One region of the Ruegeria sp. HKCCA0370 genome, then DNA from elsewhere that is predicted to be linked to it. Evidence: riboswitches for the same ligand, from Rfam matches in the RefSeq annotation. Region 1 holds a riboswitch; the other holds the start of a gene.

What was found. Region 1 has a riboswitch for cobalamin ahead of GOW31_RS21185 (DUF4198 domain-containing protein). Riboswitches for the same ligand answer to the same signal wherever they lie in the genome.
Region 2: it holds a riboswitch for cobalamin, as region 1 does, so the genes downstream of both, GOW31_RS20275 (hypothetical protein) here and GOW31_RS21185 (DUF4198 domain-containing protein) in region 1, are expected to answer to the same signal.

What each region holds. Positions count from the first base shown of each region.
Region 1 is NZ_WQEP01000018.1:17,162-24,988, reverse strand. It holds gene GOW31_RS21210 (hypothetical protein) at 1-66, shown strand, start outside; gene GOW31_RS21205 (energy-coupling factor ABC transporter ATP-binding protein) at 171-821, opposite strand; gene cbiQ (cobalt ECF transporter T component CbiQ) at 818-1,597, opposite strand; gene GOW31_RS21195 (cobalt ABC transporter permease) at 1,597-2,172, opposite strand; gene cbiM (cobalt transporter CbiM) at 2,169-2,780, opposite strand; gene GOW31_RS21185 (DUF4198 domain-containing protein) at 2,787-3,572, opposite strand; cobalamin riboswitch at 3,704-3,903, opposite strand; gene GOW31_RS21180 (ROK family transcriptional regulator) at 4,025-5,149, opposite strand; gene GOW31_RS21175 (sugar ABC transporter substrate-binding protein) at 5,402-6,421, shown strand; gene GOW31_RS21170 (ABC transporter permease) at 6,530-7,603, shown strand; gene GOW31_RS21165 (ATP-binding cassette domain-containing protein) at 7,603-7,827, shown strand, end outside.
Region 2 is NZ_WQEP01000014.1:45,664-53,490, reverse strand. It holds gene recR (recombination mediator RecR) at 1-415, opposite strand, end outside; gene GOW31_RS20290 (YbaB/EbfC family nucleoid-associated protein) at 477-830, opposite strand; gene GOW31_RS20285 (DNA polymerase III subunit gamma/tau) at 1,231-2,994, opposite strand; gene GOW31_RS20280 (dual specificity protein phosphatase family protein) at 3,165-3,677, shown strand; gene GOW31_RS20275 (hypothetical protein) at 3,669-4,076, opposite strand; cobalamin riboswitch at 4,167-4,389, opposite strand; gene GOW31_RS20270 (hypothetical protein) at 4,523-5,380, shown strand; gene rsgA (ribosome small subunit-dependent GTPase A) at 5,420-6,445, opposite strand; RNA gene ffs (signal recognition particle sRNA small type) at 6,614-6,712, opposite strand; gene GOW31_RS20255 (bifunctional 2',3'-cyclic-nucleotide 2'-phosphodiesterase/3'-nucleotidase) at 6,752-7,827, opposite strand, start outside.

The DNA.
Region 1 (7,827 bases):
CGCAGACGCGGGTCCTTTCGGGCATGGGCGGTCAAATATGGGCTGATGAGCCGCAGGCGCACATAGCCAGGGCCTGACGACGCACAAGGTTCGCTTTCCGTTTCATGGCGTGGCTCAGGCGGTATGATTGCATATCTGAAACCACCATGTCCGGTTGCCACGAGAACAGGTCAGACCGGCACCAGCTTCCCGTCGCGAAGATCCAGTTCATCGGGCGCCAGTTCCAAGCGGAACGCCGGCGAATGACTGACAAGCAAAATCGCCTGTGGCAACGCGCGCAGGATTTCTAGCAGGCGCGCTTCGTTTTTCGTATCCAACGCATTCGTCGGTTCGTCCAGCAACAGCACTTCGGGTTCCATCGCCAGAACCGTCGCCAGGGTCACCAGACGTTTTTCTCCGCCTGACAATTTATGGGTAATGCGGTTCTTCAGGTGCATCAGGTCCAGATCGCCCAGTACTTTGTCGACGATGGCAAGTGCTTCGTCACGGGTCTTGCCCAGATTGAGCGGACCAAAAGCAACGTCTTCGGCGACGGTCGGGCAGAACAGCTGATCGTCCGCATCCTGAAATACAAGCCCCACCCGGCGGCGGACCTCATGGAAATCAGCCTCTTCCACGCGTTGCTGACCAAAAACGGTGACAGTGCCCGAACACGGGCGCTGCAACCCAAGCAAAATCCGCAGGAGCGTCGATTTCCCCGCTCCGTTCGGGCCTGTCAGGGACAGGCGCTGCCCCGCGCTCAGGCTCAGGCTTGCCCCGTCCAGAACGGGTGGCTGGCCGGGGTAGGAAAAACAGATGTCTTCAAGCGCGATCAGTGTCATGCGAATTCCAGAACGATCAGACCCAGGCAGAGACCGCTGAAACCTGCCGCAAACACAATGTCCGCACGGGTCAGGGCAAATTCCTGAAGCAACGGCATACGCCCGGAAAACCCCCGGCACTTCATAGCGGCCAGGATGCGTTCTGATCTTTCGATCGCGCGCACAAGCATCATACCCACAAGGTAGCCAAAGCTGCGATATGTGTGCCAGTTTGTTGCTGGCCGAAAACCACGCACCTTCATGGCGGCGCGCAGCCGCAGGTATTCTTCGCGCAAGACCTCGATATACCGGATCGTGAACATCAGCAGGTAAACCAGCTTTTCGGGGCACCGCAGACGATGCAGGGCGTGGCCCAGTGTAACCGGCTCCATCGTCCCGACCAAAACCAACAGGGACAGGATCACGGCATTGGCGGTCAAGGCAATCTCGACCGCTTTCCAAAAACCCTGCCAGCTTGCGGAGAATCCCCAAAGCGTGAACATCGGATCCCCGGGCATGGAAAAGGGCAACAGGACCAGCATGAACAGGATGAACCCATCCATCATGGCCATTCGCTTCAACGTCTTTCGCCGCGGCAGACGTGAAACTATCAGAAGCGAAAGCGACACTGTCAGCGCCGCGCAAAGCGCGCCGAGGGATGACAGCGCCACGGTCACGACCGCAAAAACAACTGCCATGACGATCCGCATCCGAGGATCCAGCAGGCTGATCAGACCTTCTGGTCCGTCACCGGCTTCGGACAGTGTTTTTTCCTTGTGCCCCAGAACGTGTGCCATCAGGAGGCCAGCTTGCGGCGGGCCGCCATGTAAAAGCCCAGACCAAACAGACCAACGATGTACCCGATCCCGCCAAGGATGGTTTGCAGGTCATTCTGTTCGCGATAGGCCGCAATCTCGCGCCTGAGCGGGCGCAATTCGTCACGTACGGCCTTGGCGATAACCTGCTGCTCTTCGGCGCTGAGAGACGCCGCCGAACCGCTGGCTTGCGTCACAGCAGCCGAAGATGAGCCACCGTTTTCTGCCACGGCAACGCCCATGATCCGCGCGACATCTTCGGCAGACATCGTGACTTCGGCCACATGCCCGGCGCCAAGGTCGGCAAAGAAGGTGTGCGCCACGGCCGAGGTCGGCGTGTAGACAAAAAAACCGTCCGCATCCGTGACCGATCGACCCAGCTCGGCCCCATCCGGGCCGGTGACAATGACCTCGGTGCCGTTTGCCATGTCGCCGTTAGAAAAGCCAATTTCGCCCTCGATGACGTCTCCCGACTCGAAAACGCCGGCTATGACCTTGTGCGCCAGGGCAGGCACAGGTGCGCAGCACACGGCCAATATGACAACCAGATGCTTCATGTGGCTGCTCCTCTGAAAAACAGCTCGGGCTTGACCTTGCGCGCCAACAACACGGCGAACCCGGTCAAAATCGCCTCGATGGCCATGACAGGAATATGGGCGAAGAAAACAAGCTTGGCGGCAGGCAGAAATTCATCCCCCGACAGCGCCAAGGAAAACGCGACCATGCCGGTTGTCGCCGCAATCGCAAATGCGCCGCCGACGCCCCCCCAAATCGCACCTTGCAAAGGCGTTCCACGCGCGATCAGACGACCGAACAACATTCCGGCCACCACTGCGGGAAAGGCGATATTGACGGTGTTGATCCCCAACACCGTCAACCCGCCAAAGCCGAAAAAGACCGCCTGTAGCAAAAGCCCGACGAACAAAGCCGGGAATGCGGCCCAACCAAGCAGCAGCCCGGCCATGCCGTTGAGGATCAGATGGACCGACGACGGACCAATGGGCACGTGGATCAAGGATGCCACGAAGAAACTGGCTGACAGCACGCCCGCAGTGGGGATGCGATCAAGATCCAGAGACCTGAGACCCATGGCGATCCCGCCCGCGGCGGCTATGGCGCCGCCAATTACAACCGGGTTGGAAAGGGCTCCGTCGACGATGTGCATTTGGGGTTACTCCAGATCCCAGGCACGAATCCAGATGACCGCATCCTGGCTGAGTTCTTTGCCCTCATGTTCGGTTGCCGGACCGGAACCAAGGGCGGCGAAACCCCAGTAACCGGCTTTCGGAACGCCGAACGAAAAGTACCCGTTGTCGTCAGATATTGCGACCACCGCACCACCCGGCATAGGAGACGCTTTCGGTGCAGAAACGGCCGAACTTTCCATGTCGGGTTCGGCGGCCATGTACTCGATCTCGATCTCGGCCCCCGCAACCGGCTGACCATCAGCCAGCACACGGCCCGTGAAAGTCGAACCCGCGATGATGTTGGTCGGCTTGTTCAGCGGGATAATCTCGGTCGGCAGACCCACGGGATTCATCCAGTCGGTCGGCAATTCGTTGCGGTTCAGGAAGGCTTTGGTGAGCTGTTGGATATAAATGTCTTCGGATTCCTCATAATAAGGCTGAGGAACCGTCACCAGCACATAGTCGCCCGAACGTTTGACCGGGACACTGCCCTTGAACGCCGCGCCCTCGTTTTCCCCGCCGGTGAACCGGATAGGTTCCAGCGTGTCCAGCAAATCGGTCTTTTCACCGTTGTGGATCACATAGAATTCCTGCGGCTTTTCAAGATCCATGACATGGCCATTCTCGAACGGATGCCAGAAAATCAGTTTGACCGGCACATCGCCCGGTTTCTCGATCATGGTGTCCGTGGTGTATTCCAAAAGGAAATGCGCATTTGCGATGGCAGGAAGAGCCACCGCGGCAGCGGCTGCGCTGAGCAGCGTTTTCATGAACAGTCGTCCTTGTCCCGTCGCGCCAATCCCGGCGCGAAATTCGTTTTGACCACGGGACATTCAACGCCAAATCACCCTTTCAGGCATCCTGGTCCGACGCACATCCCGTCGCCGATTAGGAGTGCCCCTTGTGAGGGCACATGTCCGGCAGGTATCCTGACTTGCGGGTCAAAGCGTTGGACTGGCCTTCCCGGGCAACCCCCAGTGGCGTTTCAGCCCTGCTCGCCGCTTACAGTTGCGGGTGCAGTTGCGGAATTGGGCCTGAGCCCGCACCGCATTCCCTATTGATTCCAGAGCAAGCCCCGGAACCGGACATGCCGAGCGGCTTGCCAGACAACTCAGCCCTCCGTCAACGAAAATGTGTTACGGCCATCGAAAATAATGAGCTCGGCAGTTTGCGAGAGTGAACCAGTTTGTGAAATATCCAAGGCAACAAGGTGATTTCACATCTAAGCTTCTGAAAGATACCTTTCCGACAACGGCAGGCTCGCCGCGCCCAGTGAGCGTGCTTCCGGGCCCACGGTCCCTGCCAGCACGGCAGGGCGCTCGAGACCGGTCAGGTTAAGCTCAGACAGTTTGTCTTCGACCATTTCAACCAAACGCGCCTTGATGTCCTGCGGCATCCAGCCGTCAATCTTCACGCATTCGAAATCTATCAGGCTACAGGATGAGACAATTGCAAAGGCAATCCCGCTCGCCGTCTGTTTCAACCAGTATTCCAGTTGAACTTTTGGCACATCCCAACGCTGGGTCGTTTCCCAAATGGAATGCGACGTGACACCTGCTGTGGTGATTGCACGCTCGAGCACGTACAGGCTGGCCACGTCGATAAGGGGTCTGACACCACCGGCATCATCTGGCACAGGCAAGGGGCCGATTGCGCCCGCGTTTCCACGCCCCGAAAAGATTGCGCCATTGAGGACCACACCGCCGCCAATGAAAAACCCGATATAGAAGTACAGGAAATCCCTGGGCCCATCGGCTGGACCGAATACCAATTCCGCCCCACAAGCCGCAGTGGCGTCATTTTGCAGGAATACCGGAATATCGAGGCGACGCGCCAGGTCAGCCTTCAGGTCTGATACGCGCCACGGGTCCATTTCTTCCTGAGGAACCTGAAGGGTCTGGGCCCAGTCCCATAGGTAGAACGGCATGGCAATCCCAAGTCCCGCAATCCTGCCTTTGGCCTCAGGCGACATGGATGATATCATTTTGCCCAGACTCTCAGTGGAAAACTCCAAAGTGGCTTTCGGCGTTGGATAGTCATAGGTTCGCCGATCGCGTTGCCGCACATTTCCGACAAAGTCAGTCAAAACCAACTCGGCACTGCGACGCCCCACCTTGAGCCCAAAGAAAAAGGCACCATCCGGGTTAAGTCGCATGGGAACGGAAGGTTGCCCGACTTTCCCGCGGACCGGTTCGCCGCGCAAAAGCAAACCATCCTTCTCCAACAGCCGCATGATGACGGAAACGGTTTGTGCCGACAGTCCTGTCATGCGCGCGATCTCGGACTTCGAAAGGGCCTGGTGACGCCGGACAAGCGACAATACAAGCCGTTCGTTCCGGGCCCGCATCCCGCTTTGGTTGGTTCCGCGTACCTCTGACCCGTGCAGGCCAATCGAATTTTTCCGAGATGAATTTTCCGGCACGACCACCCCTTTCCTGCTGAAGAATGAGAAAGCCCGCCCGCACTGTCAATAATAAATAAGAGTGATTTATTTATTGACTCAAAATTCGAATCTTGTGATTGTTTCTTATGGGGTCAGGATTTTTGCCTGATCGCCCTCGTGCCCTACTCGGCATAGAAAAAACTGGGAGGATAATCGATGAAACTTGCAAAACTTGCGGGTGCTGCTGCGCTCGGGGTTACTGCCATGGCTGGCAGTGCAATGGCGGAAGGCGAAACTGTTTGCCTGATCACCAAGACGGACACCAACCCGTTCTTTGTCAAAATGAAAGAAGGTGCGACTGCAAAAGCGGAAGAGCTGGGAATGACGCTCAAAGCCTTTGCGGGCAAAGTTGACGGTGACCATGAAACGCAGGTGCAAGCTATTGAGACCTGCATTCTGGACGGCGCCAAAGGCATTCTGCTGACGGCCTCGGACACATCATCCATCGTTCCGGCCGTGAAGCAGGCGCGGGATGCAGGTGTTCTGGTTATCGCTCTGGATACGCCGCTGGAACCCATTGACTCGGCTGACGCAACGTTTGCCACGGACAATTTCCTTGCCGGGCTGCTGATTGGACAATGGGCCAAAGCCACGCTGGGCGACGCAGCCAACGACGCGAAAATTGCGACACTGGATCTTGCCGTCAGTCAGCCGACAGTTGACGTGCTGCGCAATCAGGGTTTCCTGCAAGGCTTTGGTGTCGATCTGGCGGATCCGAACGTAATCGGTGATGAAGATGACCCCCGCCTTGTCGGAAGTGATGTCACCGCCGGCAACGAAGAAGGTGGTCGCCGCGCGATGGAAAACCTTCTGGCCAAGGATCCGACGATCAACGTTGTTCACACCATCAACGAGCCTGCCGCGGCAGGCGCCTACGAGGCGCTGAAAGCCATCGGGCGCGAAAATGACGTGCTCATCGTTTCCGTGGACGGAGGCTGCCCGGGTGTCCAAAACGTTGCCGATGGTGTTATCGGTGCGACGTCGCAGCAATACCCGCTGTTGATGGCATCGCTGGGTGTTGAAGCCGTCAAGAAATGGGCGGACGAAGGCGTGAAGCCTGAAAACACGCCTGGCAAGGATTTCTTTGACACCGGCGTAGCGCTTGTAACGGACAAGCCTGCCGAAGGCGTCGAGTCGATCTCGGTCAAAGAAGGCATGGACCTCTGCTGGGGTTAACCTGACCACCCGGAGGGCCGCAGAGGGCGGCCTTCCGCATTTCAAACCACCCATTCGCCCGAAAACTTGCTAAAGTCGTCAGCAACCTGACGCTTTGGGGGAACCTTTATGTCCGATACTTCACGACGATCAGACGACTTCGAAGCCGCTGCAAAAGGCAGCCCGGAACAGATTGCCGAATTTGACGATCACCACCGCGGGTTCGTCGGAACGGTTCAGCATTTTCTGCATGTGAACCCCTCTTTGGTGCCGCTGATCGTTCTTGTGGCTGCCATCGTCATTTTCGGGGCTTTGCTGGGCTCCAAGTTCTTCTCGCCATTCGCGCTGACCCTGATCCTGCAACAGGTTCAGATCGTCGGGATCGTGGCGGCGGCGCAAAGCCTCGTCATCCTGACCGCCGGTATCGATCTGAGCGTCGGGGCAATCATGGTGATGTCGTCGGTTGTCATGGGTCAGTTCACCTTCCGATATGGGCTGCCACCAACGGTCGCGATTGTTTGCGGCCTTTTCGTTGGCACCGCAATCGGTGCGGTGAACGGGTATCTGGTCAGCCGCATCAAACTGCCGCCGTTCATCGTGACGCTTGGCATGTGGCAAATCGTTCTTGCGGCGAACTTCCTGTATTCTCAGAACGAAACAATCCGGTCGCAGGAGATCGAAGAAAACGCCGCAATTCTGCAACTTTTCGGGGCCAAGTTCAACGTGGGCGGGGCGGTATTCACCGTCGGCGTGATCTTCATGCTTGTGCTGATCCTCGGGCTTTCCTACGCCCTTCGTCACACCGCATGGGGAAGGCATGTTTACGCGGTCGGAGATGACCCGGAAGCTGCCGAGTTGTCAGGTGTCAATGTGCACCGAACGCTTATGTCCGTTTACATGTTGTCCGGGCTGATCTGTGCCTTTGCGGGCTGGGCTTTGATCGGCCGGATCGGATCAGTGTCTCCGACATCAGGCCAGTTGGCCAATATAGAAAGCATAACGGCGGTTGTGATCGGGGGCATATCCCTGTTCGGCGGCCGCGGGTCCATTCTCGGATCATTGTTCGGAGCGTTGATCGTCGGGGTCTTCACGCTTGGGCTTCGGTTGCTGGGCGCTGACGCGCAATGGACGTTCCTGTTGATCGGCATCCTTATCATCGCAGCGGTCGCGGTCGACCAGTGGATCAGAAAGGTGGCAGGCTGATGGAACCTATTCTCAAAGGACGGAACCTTGTGAAGCGCTATGGCAAGGTGACTGCACTGGACCATTGCGATTTCGATCTGATGCCGGGTGAAATTCTGGCGGTGATCGGCGACAACGGGGCAGGCAAATCAACGCTGATCAAGGCGGTGTCCGGCGCGGTGATGCCGGATGAGGGCGAAGTCTGGCTGGAAGGTCAGAAGGTGAATTTTCATTCGCCGATTGAC
Region 2 (7,827 bases), on a different contig from region 1:
CTTCGGAAATCCCTTCGGCCACAATCCGGTCCTTGAGGCGGGGAATGCGCAACTCGTCGGGGCCGATCCCGTCCAGCGCCGACAGCGTGCCGCCCAGAACGTGATAACGCCCTTTGAACACTCCGGCACGCTCCATCGCCCAGAGGTCGGCGACGTCTTCGACCACGCAGAGCTCTCCGGTTGCGCGGGCCTCATCGTTGCAGATGTCACAGATATCGGTGGTGCCCACGTTGCCGCAATTCAGGCATTCCCGGGCCGTGATCGCGACCTGCTGCATGGCATCAGACAGGGGCGTCAGCAGCAAGGCACGTTTGCGGATCAGGTGCAGCACAGCGCGGCGGGCCGAGCGCGGGCCCAGGCCCGGCAGTTTGGCCATCAGGTCGATCAGGTTGTCGATGTCGCTGTTCGAACTCATGGCCAATCCTGCTTTGCGCCGGAGGGATCCTCCGGCGGGAGTATTTCAGAAAAGATGAAGCTCAGAACGGCAGCTTGATGTCTGCGGGCAAGCCCATGCTTTCGGTCAGCTTGGCCATTTCTTCCTGCGAACGTTCAGCGGCTTTGGTCTGCGCATCCTTGATGGCGGCTAGGATCAGGTCTTCGACCACTTCCTTGTCATCACCGTTGAAGATGGAGGGGTCGATATCCAGACCTTTGAGTTCACCCTTGGCTGTCGCCGTTGCCTTGACCAGCCCTGCACCGGATTCGCCGACAACCATCATGTTGTTCAGCTCTTCCTGCATTTCGGTCATCTTGGTTTGCAGGTCCTGCGCGGATTTCATCATCTTGGCCATGTCGCCCAGACCGCCAAGCCCGCCGAGTCCTTTCAGCATAGTATTCTCCTGTGTCTCCGTTTGCGCTCTAGATACGGGCAGCAGCGACATGGCACAAGGGTTCTCCCGCCGGTCGGAGGCTCTACCGTTCCGGCCGGCATGTTGATCGGCGCAGGCGTCAGCAGGATCGTGCCGCCCGTCTGCGACGCCATATTCGCCTGCAGGTCCGAAAAGCGCAGATCGTCCTTGGCGCGCATATGGCCTGCTGCCGAGACTGATCACACAGGGCAAAGAAAATCTGGGCGTGGTTCGAATGGCTACGCGGCATCCGGATCAGAATTGTCACGGGCCGCCTACCGCTGGCCGGTGTCGCAACAAACGATCTGAGACATGCGGGCGGATGTATTCGATCGAAACCTCGATCTGTTTCGTTTGAAACAGGGGGTGACGGGCGGTGAGGTCAGTCTTCCTCGAACGGGTCCCACTCGTCTTCAACCTCGGGAAGCGCTTCGGTCTCGACCTTGGCGGCGCGTTGCTCCGGCGTTTCGATCCTGGTGATTTTCGCCTTTGGGAATTGCGCCAGTACCGCCTGCACCAACGGGTGTTTTTCGGCCTCGGATTTCAGAGCCAGCTCGGCCTCGTCCCGTATTTCTGCAATTGTGGGGGCTTCACCGTCCGAGACGATCGAGACAGCCCACCGATTTCCTGTCCAGCGTTGCAGGGCAGAGCCCAGCCGTGGCGCCAGATCGGCCGGTGCCTGGGCGGCGGGCGTAAATTCGATTCGCCCGGGTTGATAGGAGACGAGGCGCACGCCGTTTTCCACCTCGACCAGCAACTTCACGTCGCGATTTGTCCGGATCAATTCCACCACGTGATCGAAGGTCGGGTACCGGGCAAGAGCCGTCTGGGAATCCTGCGCCAGGGCTGCAACCGGTGCGCCACCGGCACCGCGAGGGGACGGCGCATAGGTAGGTGGATGGGCCGCGCCAGCCGGCGCCGGACCGGCGCCCTGTCGGGGTATCGAAACGCCGCCATTGGGCCCGCCCGGCGGCGGTGGCGGGGCATCTTGCAACCGTTTGATCAGCTCTTCGGGGCTGGGCAAATCCGCCACATGGGTCAGGCGAATAACGGCCATTTCAGCGGCCATCATGGCGTTGGGGGCAGCCGAGACTTCCTCGAGCGCCTTCAGCAGCATTTGCCACATCCGGGTCAGAACCCGCATCGGCAGAGCCTCGGCCATCTGTTGGCCCCGGGTCCGTTCGTCCGGAGAAACCGTCGGGTCCTGGGCCGCGTCAGGTGTGATCTTTACGACGGACACCCAGTGCGTGATCTCGGCCAGATCGCGCAGCACCGCCAGCGGGTCCGCGCCTTCGGCGTATTGGCCGCTCAACTCGGTAAGTGCGCCCGCGGCGTCGCCGCGCAGGATCATATCCATAAGGTCCAGAACGCGGCCACGGTCCGCCAGTCCAAGCATTGCTCGGACCTGATCGGCGGTCGTCTCGCCAGCCCCGTGCGATATCGCCTGATCCAGCAACGAGGTCGCATCCCGGGCCGATCCTTCCGCTGCTCGGGTGATCAATGCCAGCGCGTCTTCTGCAATCTGGGCGCTTTCCGCTTCGGCGATCTTGCGCAGCAGGCCAATCATGTCTTCGGGTTCGATCCGGCGCAGGTCGAAACGCTGGCAGCGGGACAGCACGGTGACAGGGACTTTGCGGATTTCAGTGGTTGCGAAGATGAACTTCACATGCGCGGGCGGTTCTTCCAACGTCTTGAGCAGCGCGTTGAACGCGCTGGTCGAGAGCATATGAACCTCGTCGATGATATAAATCTTGTAACGCGCGCTGGCGGCGCGATAGCGGACACTGTCAATGATCTCGCGGATGTCGTTGACGCCCGTACGGCTGGCGGCGTCCATCTCCATCACGTCGACATGGCGGCCTTCCATGATGGCGACACAATGTTCGCACTGACCGCAGGGTTCGGTCGTGGGGCCACCGGTTCCGTCGGGTCCGATGCAGTTCATCCCCTTGGCGATGATCCTTGCGGTCGTGGTTTTGCCGGTGCCGCGAATACCGGTCATGATGAAGGCCTGCGCGATCCGGTCGGCCGCGAACGCGTTTTTCAGGGTGCGCACCATGGCATCCTGACCCACCAGATCGGCAAAGGTTTCCGGGCGATATTTGCGGGCGAGAACCTGATAGGCGGGGTTGGAGCTGTCTGTCATGTCTTCTCGTTGGGATTCGGTGCTTGGGCACAGCGTAGTGGCCACCGTTGCCCGCGTCCACAGCGGGGCGCGATGATTTTTGATTTAGAAACGAGTCGCTTTCGCACTAAACTGCATCAGCGGATTTAATGGCTCATTTTGTAAAGAGTTCTTTGGGGAGGACAGGATTCATGTCGCAGTTGGTGATCTACGCCCTGCAAGTCGGTGGCGGAACGCTGGCGCTGACCTCGATGCCCGGACGCGGCGGAGATTACTCCAGCGATCTGGATATGATCGCAGCCTGGCAGCCGGGGCTTGTTGTTTCGATGACGACGGATGTCGAAATGCTTCAGGACGGGGCGCAGGAATTTGGCAGCGATATTCAAAGCCGCGCCAGCCGATGGGTTCACCTGCCGATCGAAGATTTCGGAGCGCCGACAAAAGCGATTGATGACGCGTGGCCGTCCGTCAGCGCCGCGGCCCGGCACGCGCTTTCCGGCGGAGGTCGCGTATTGGTACACTGCCGCGGGGGATGTGGCAGGTCAGGTATGGTTGTCCTTCGGCTTATGGTCGAATGCGGCGAACGCGCGGACACGGCGCTGCAACGATTGCGGGCGGTGCGCCCTTGCGCCGTCGAAACGGATGCGCAACTGGCCTGGGCCTCTCGGCGCGCCCAGGCACAGGTCAGTCTGGATTCAGATTGAAATCTGCATGGGCGCGCAAGCAGGTTTTCGAGGCCGGATCGTGGAAACTTCGATCATCGCGCAGGGTGGGGTCTTCACGACGCCGGATGGCATCGCACTGAACGTGTTTCCGAAGATCAGGTCGGCATAGCCGTTCAGCGGCTCAATTGCGGTTTCGGGCTGCGTTCCGCAAAAGACACGAATGCTGTCTGATCGCGCGCGGAAAATTGCATGACATCCTTCGGCGCAATGTGACAGCTCGCTGCTGCCCTCAATCTCGAAATCGTCACTTGTGGCCGAGGTCGCCTGGGCCATGGCTTCGGATATCGAGCGCGCCAGCCGCGCCAAAGCGGGACAGGTTTTGCCCGTCCGCTGACATACTGTTGCACTGAATTCATGTGTTTTTGTCTTCCAGATCATCCTGCGCCCTCCGCGCTTGGTGGACAGGATATTGGGGACAGGTGGAACAGCGTGATGCCGTCAGGACCTGCCCGGACACCCCGCCCGAGTTTCGGTTTCGTTTCCGATGGCAGGTCTCCTGACTTGCGGGTCATCGCTTTGCCGACCTTCCCAGCCTTCGGGGCCAGTGGTGTTTCGGCATCGCTTACCGCTTACAGTTGCGGGGGCAGTCGCGGATTTGGTTGTTGCCTGCATGACCAGACATTACCGCACCGTGTTCCCTTTTCATCCCGACCCCTTGTGGAGGCCGGAAACCATCACACAACCGCTAGCGTTTGAGCACGCATCGAGTCAAGCCGATCTTTTGGCCGGACGCTTGGTCATGCTGGATACGATGTTGGTTCATGCATAGTGTCGAGGGCGTTGAGGTTCGGAAACCGGATTTACCAAGCGCAAAGCCAGAGATCATGTTGGACACAGAGCAAACGGTATTGACCGAAGAGTTTCGCTTTCCGTCCGGGCAGAAAACACTGTCTGCTCGGTTGTACAGCCCGCTGACCTCGCCCGAAATCGTCGTCGTGCTGAACAGTGCAACGGGTGTGCCGCGCGATTATTACCGTCATTTCGCACGATGGCTTGCTGCCGAGCAGGGTATGGCCTGCCTGACCTATGACTATCGCGATTACGGGCATTCCTTGACTGGCCGCCTGAAAGACTCGCGTGCGACCATGGCGGATTGGGCCTTGATCGACATGCCCGCGGCACGGGCGGAAATGCGCAGACGGTTTCCCGATTCGCAGCATTGGACCATCGGCCATTCGATCGGCGCAATGTTGGGGCCTGTGCAGCCGGATATCGATCTGATTGACCGGATGATCTGTGTGTGTTCGGGGCTGGTAACTGTAAGCGACCACCCGTGGCCCTATCGTGGTTTGGCAGGATTGTTCTGGTATGGTCATGCCCCGCTTTTGGCCCGAGCCCTTGGCTACCTTCCCGGAAAGGCGATCGGGTTCGGCTCGGATCTGCCGGCATCGGTCTATTGGCAGTGGCGCAAATGGTGTACGGCGCCTTTGAACTATGTGCCTGAAATCGGGCATGAGTTACCTGCGGCGCAGTGGAAGGATTCTGGAACGCCCGTGGATTTGTTCACCTTCGAGGACGACCAGATGGTGCCGCCGGACGCGGTTTGGCGGCTTGCGGATCTTTACGGCCCCGATGCCAACCGCCACCTGCTGAGCCCTGCCGATTTCGGGTTGTCCGAGGTTGGTCATATCGGAGCATTTGCCCGGCGCAATGCAGCGGTTTGGCCGCGACTGATCGCTTGATCAGACGCGGCGCAGAACGGGCCAGGCCCCGACCCGCCATCACCGGTTGCGAAGTTTCTTTTCCTTCATGACGCCACGGACCATCTTGCCGAACGCTTTGTCCCGCGCCCGGGACTGCGCGACGGTTTCAGAATTGCGCTGATCTTCGCGCCGAAGCTTGCGCCATCGGTCCAATCGAGCCGGATCAAGCGTGCCGTGGCTTATTGCCTTTTGCACGGCACATCCGGGCTCGGAGCTGTGCTGGCAATCCGAAAAACGGCAGTCCCGGCTCAACTCGACAAGGTCCGAGAAAACGTCGTCGATCCCGTCCTGAGCGTCCAGCAGGCGCAACGCGCGCATTCCGGGTGTATCGATCAACCAGCCGCCGTTGCGCATCCGGTGCAATGCGCGTGCGGTTGTCGTGTGTCGGCCCCGCGCGTCATCCTCGCGAATGTCCGAGGTGGCAAGATTCTGATCGGTCATGGTATTGGCAAGTGTCGTCTTGCCAACGCCCGACGAACCAACCAGCGCTCCGGTCTGGCTTTTTGGGCACCAGGACAGAACCTTTTCAACCTCTGCCGGGTCCAGCGCGTTGATCGCCAGAACCGTCAGGAACGGGTCCAGTGATTGCACCTGCCCCGCGAAACTGTCAGGGTCTGCCGATTTGTCGGCCTTTGTCAGAACAACGACCGGGTAACACCCCGCCTGATGCGCAAGCGCCAGATATCGTTCCAGCCGGGGCAGGTTGAAATCGGCATTGCACGAGCTGACGATGAACAGCACATCGACATTGGCTGCGATCAGTTGCGTCGCGGCACCTGTACCGGCGGCGCGTCGGTGCAGCAGGCTGCGCCGGTCGAGAAAATGGCGCACGCGTTTGTCGTCGTCGGTGAGAACCCAGTCGCCAACGGCATAGGTGCCGGTTGATTGATCGAGGGTCAGCAACGGGACTTCACCATCCGGGTTCAGCCCGATCAGGCGGTCCCGATGAACGGAAGTGATGCGAAAAGGTGTGCAGGAAGGATAAGCCGCGTGTTGCGCAGCAAAGTGAGAGGACCATCCCAGGTCCGAAAGTGTAAGAAACATTGGTCTGCCTGTCGTCAGAAACAGCACTCCCGACGGATGGCAAGCGCTCATCCCCGGGTCATGTGTTCAGGCAGTCAGTTGATACCGTGAGGTCAGAACCGTGCTGCCCGAAGGATCTTTGCTACAATCATAAAGCCCTCCTGCGGCCAAGGTTCATTAAGGTTCATAAAGTGAGAGGTTGGACATCGACCCAAGCGGGGCTCGTTGTGGCTGCTTCCTTCCGGACCTGACCAGGTTGGCGAGGCGCTCGCCCGCGCCAACCTCTCGATTCTGGATATAGGGAAGGCTTCGGCAAAAGACAACCCGTCAGAGCGTCAGGCGAATGCGCGCAAAACCCTGTTCGTCAGGTTCCAGAATCTTGGGGGCGAACCTGTTCAATTCGTCGACATATTTCAAAGCACCGGGCCCTGTCCGAAGAATGGTCTTCATCCCCGATTTCGGCATCAGCGAGAACGGATAAGGTTGCCGGGCCAATGGGTCGGGTGGCAGGCGGTGCGTCATGTAATCCCGCAAAATGTCCCGGATATCCAGCGGGGGCAGATCTATGGCAGGGGTCGATGACACATGCGGGAAATGTCCGCCTCCGCTTGCGCGATAATTATCGAGCGCAACGACAAATGTCTGATCCGGCCGCACGGCTTGGCCCGCGCAAGTCAGATGATGCACTCGCCTGTGGCCGGGATGGATCATTTGCCCCCCGACATCGTAACGCGCCGGTTGCGACGGGTCGATCTGATAGGACAGGCCAAAGATGACATCGAAATTGTATCCTGCCCGATCCCGGTCGAACAGTTCTGCCTCGGCATCGGGGAATTGTTGGTTGAATGCACTGGCTGACATCTCCAACCACTCCAGCAGCTGCGCGCCCGTGATCTGAACCGCGCGCAACTCGTTGGGAAAGACATGCAGGTCCGCCACGTGACGCAGACAGATTTCACCGGGCGGCACGTCCGTATAGTGCCTGGGGCCAGAGCGTCCGCCGCATTTGGCCGGTGACGCGGCTGACAACAGTGGCAGCTCTGCAAGCGTGGTGCCGTGTAAAAAAGGGCGCAACGCGGCTGCTTGTGCGGCGGCAACAAGCGTCAATCCACGATCCGGCGCACAGAAGCTGAAATAGCTGTGCAATGTCTCCGAGACGTGCGCAACGGGCGCGGCCATGTCCTGACGGGTCTGCTGATGTGCGTGTTCAACCAGATTCGCGATTGCCAAATCTTCGCCAATCGCGGTGCCGCCCATCGAAATCGGGCGCAATTCGGCGTGGCTGTCAACAACACGCAGCCCCGACTGGGGCTGTAGGGTAACGGCCAGATCGATTACTCCAAGATATGCGCCTGCCGAGCCGGGCATGACAACCGGCGTTCCATGCACCAGCCCTTTCACGT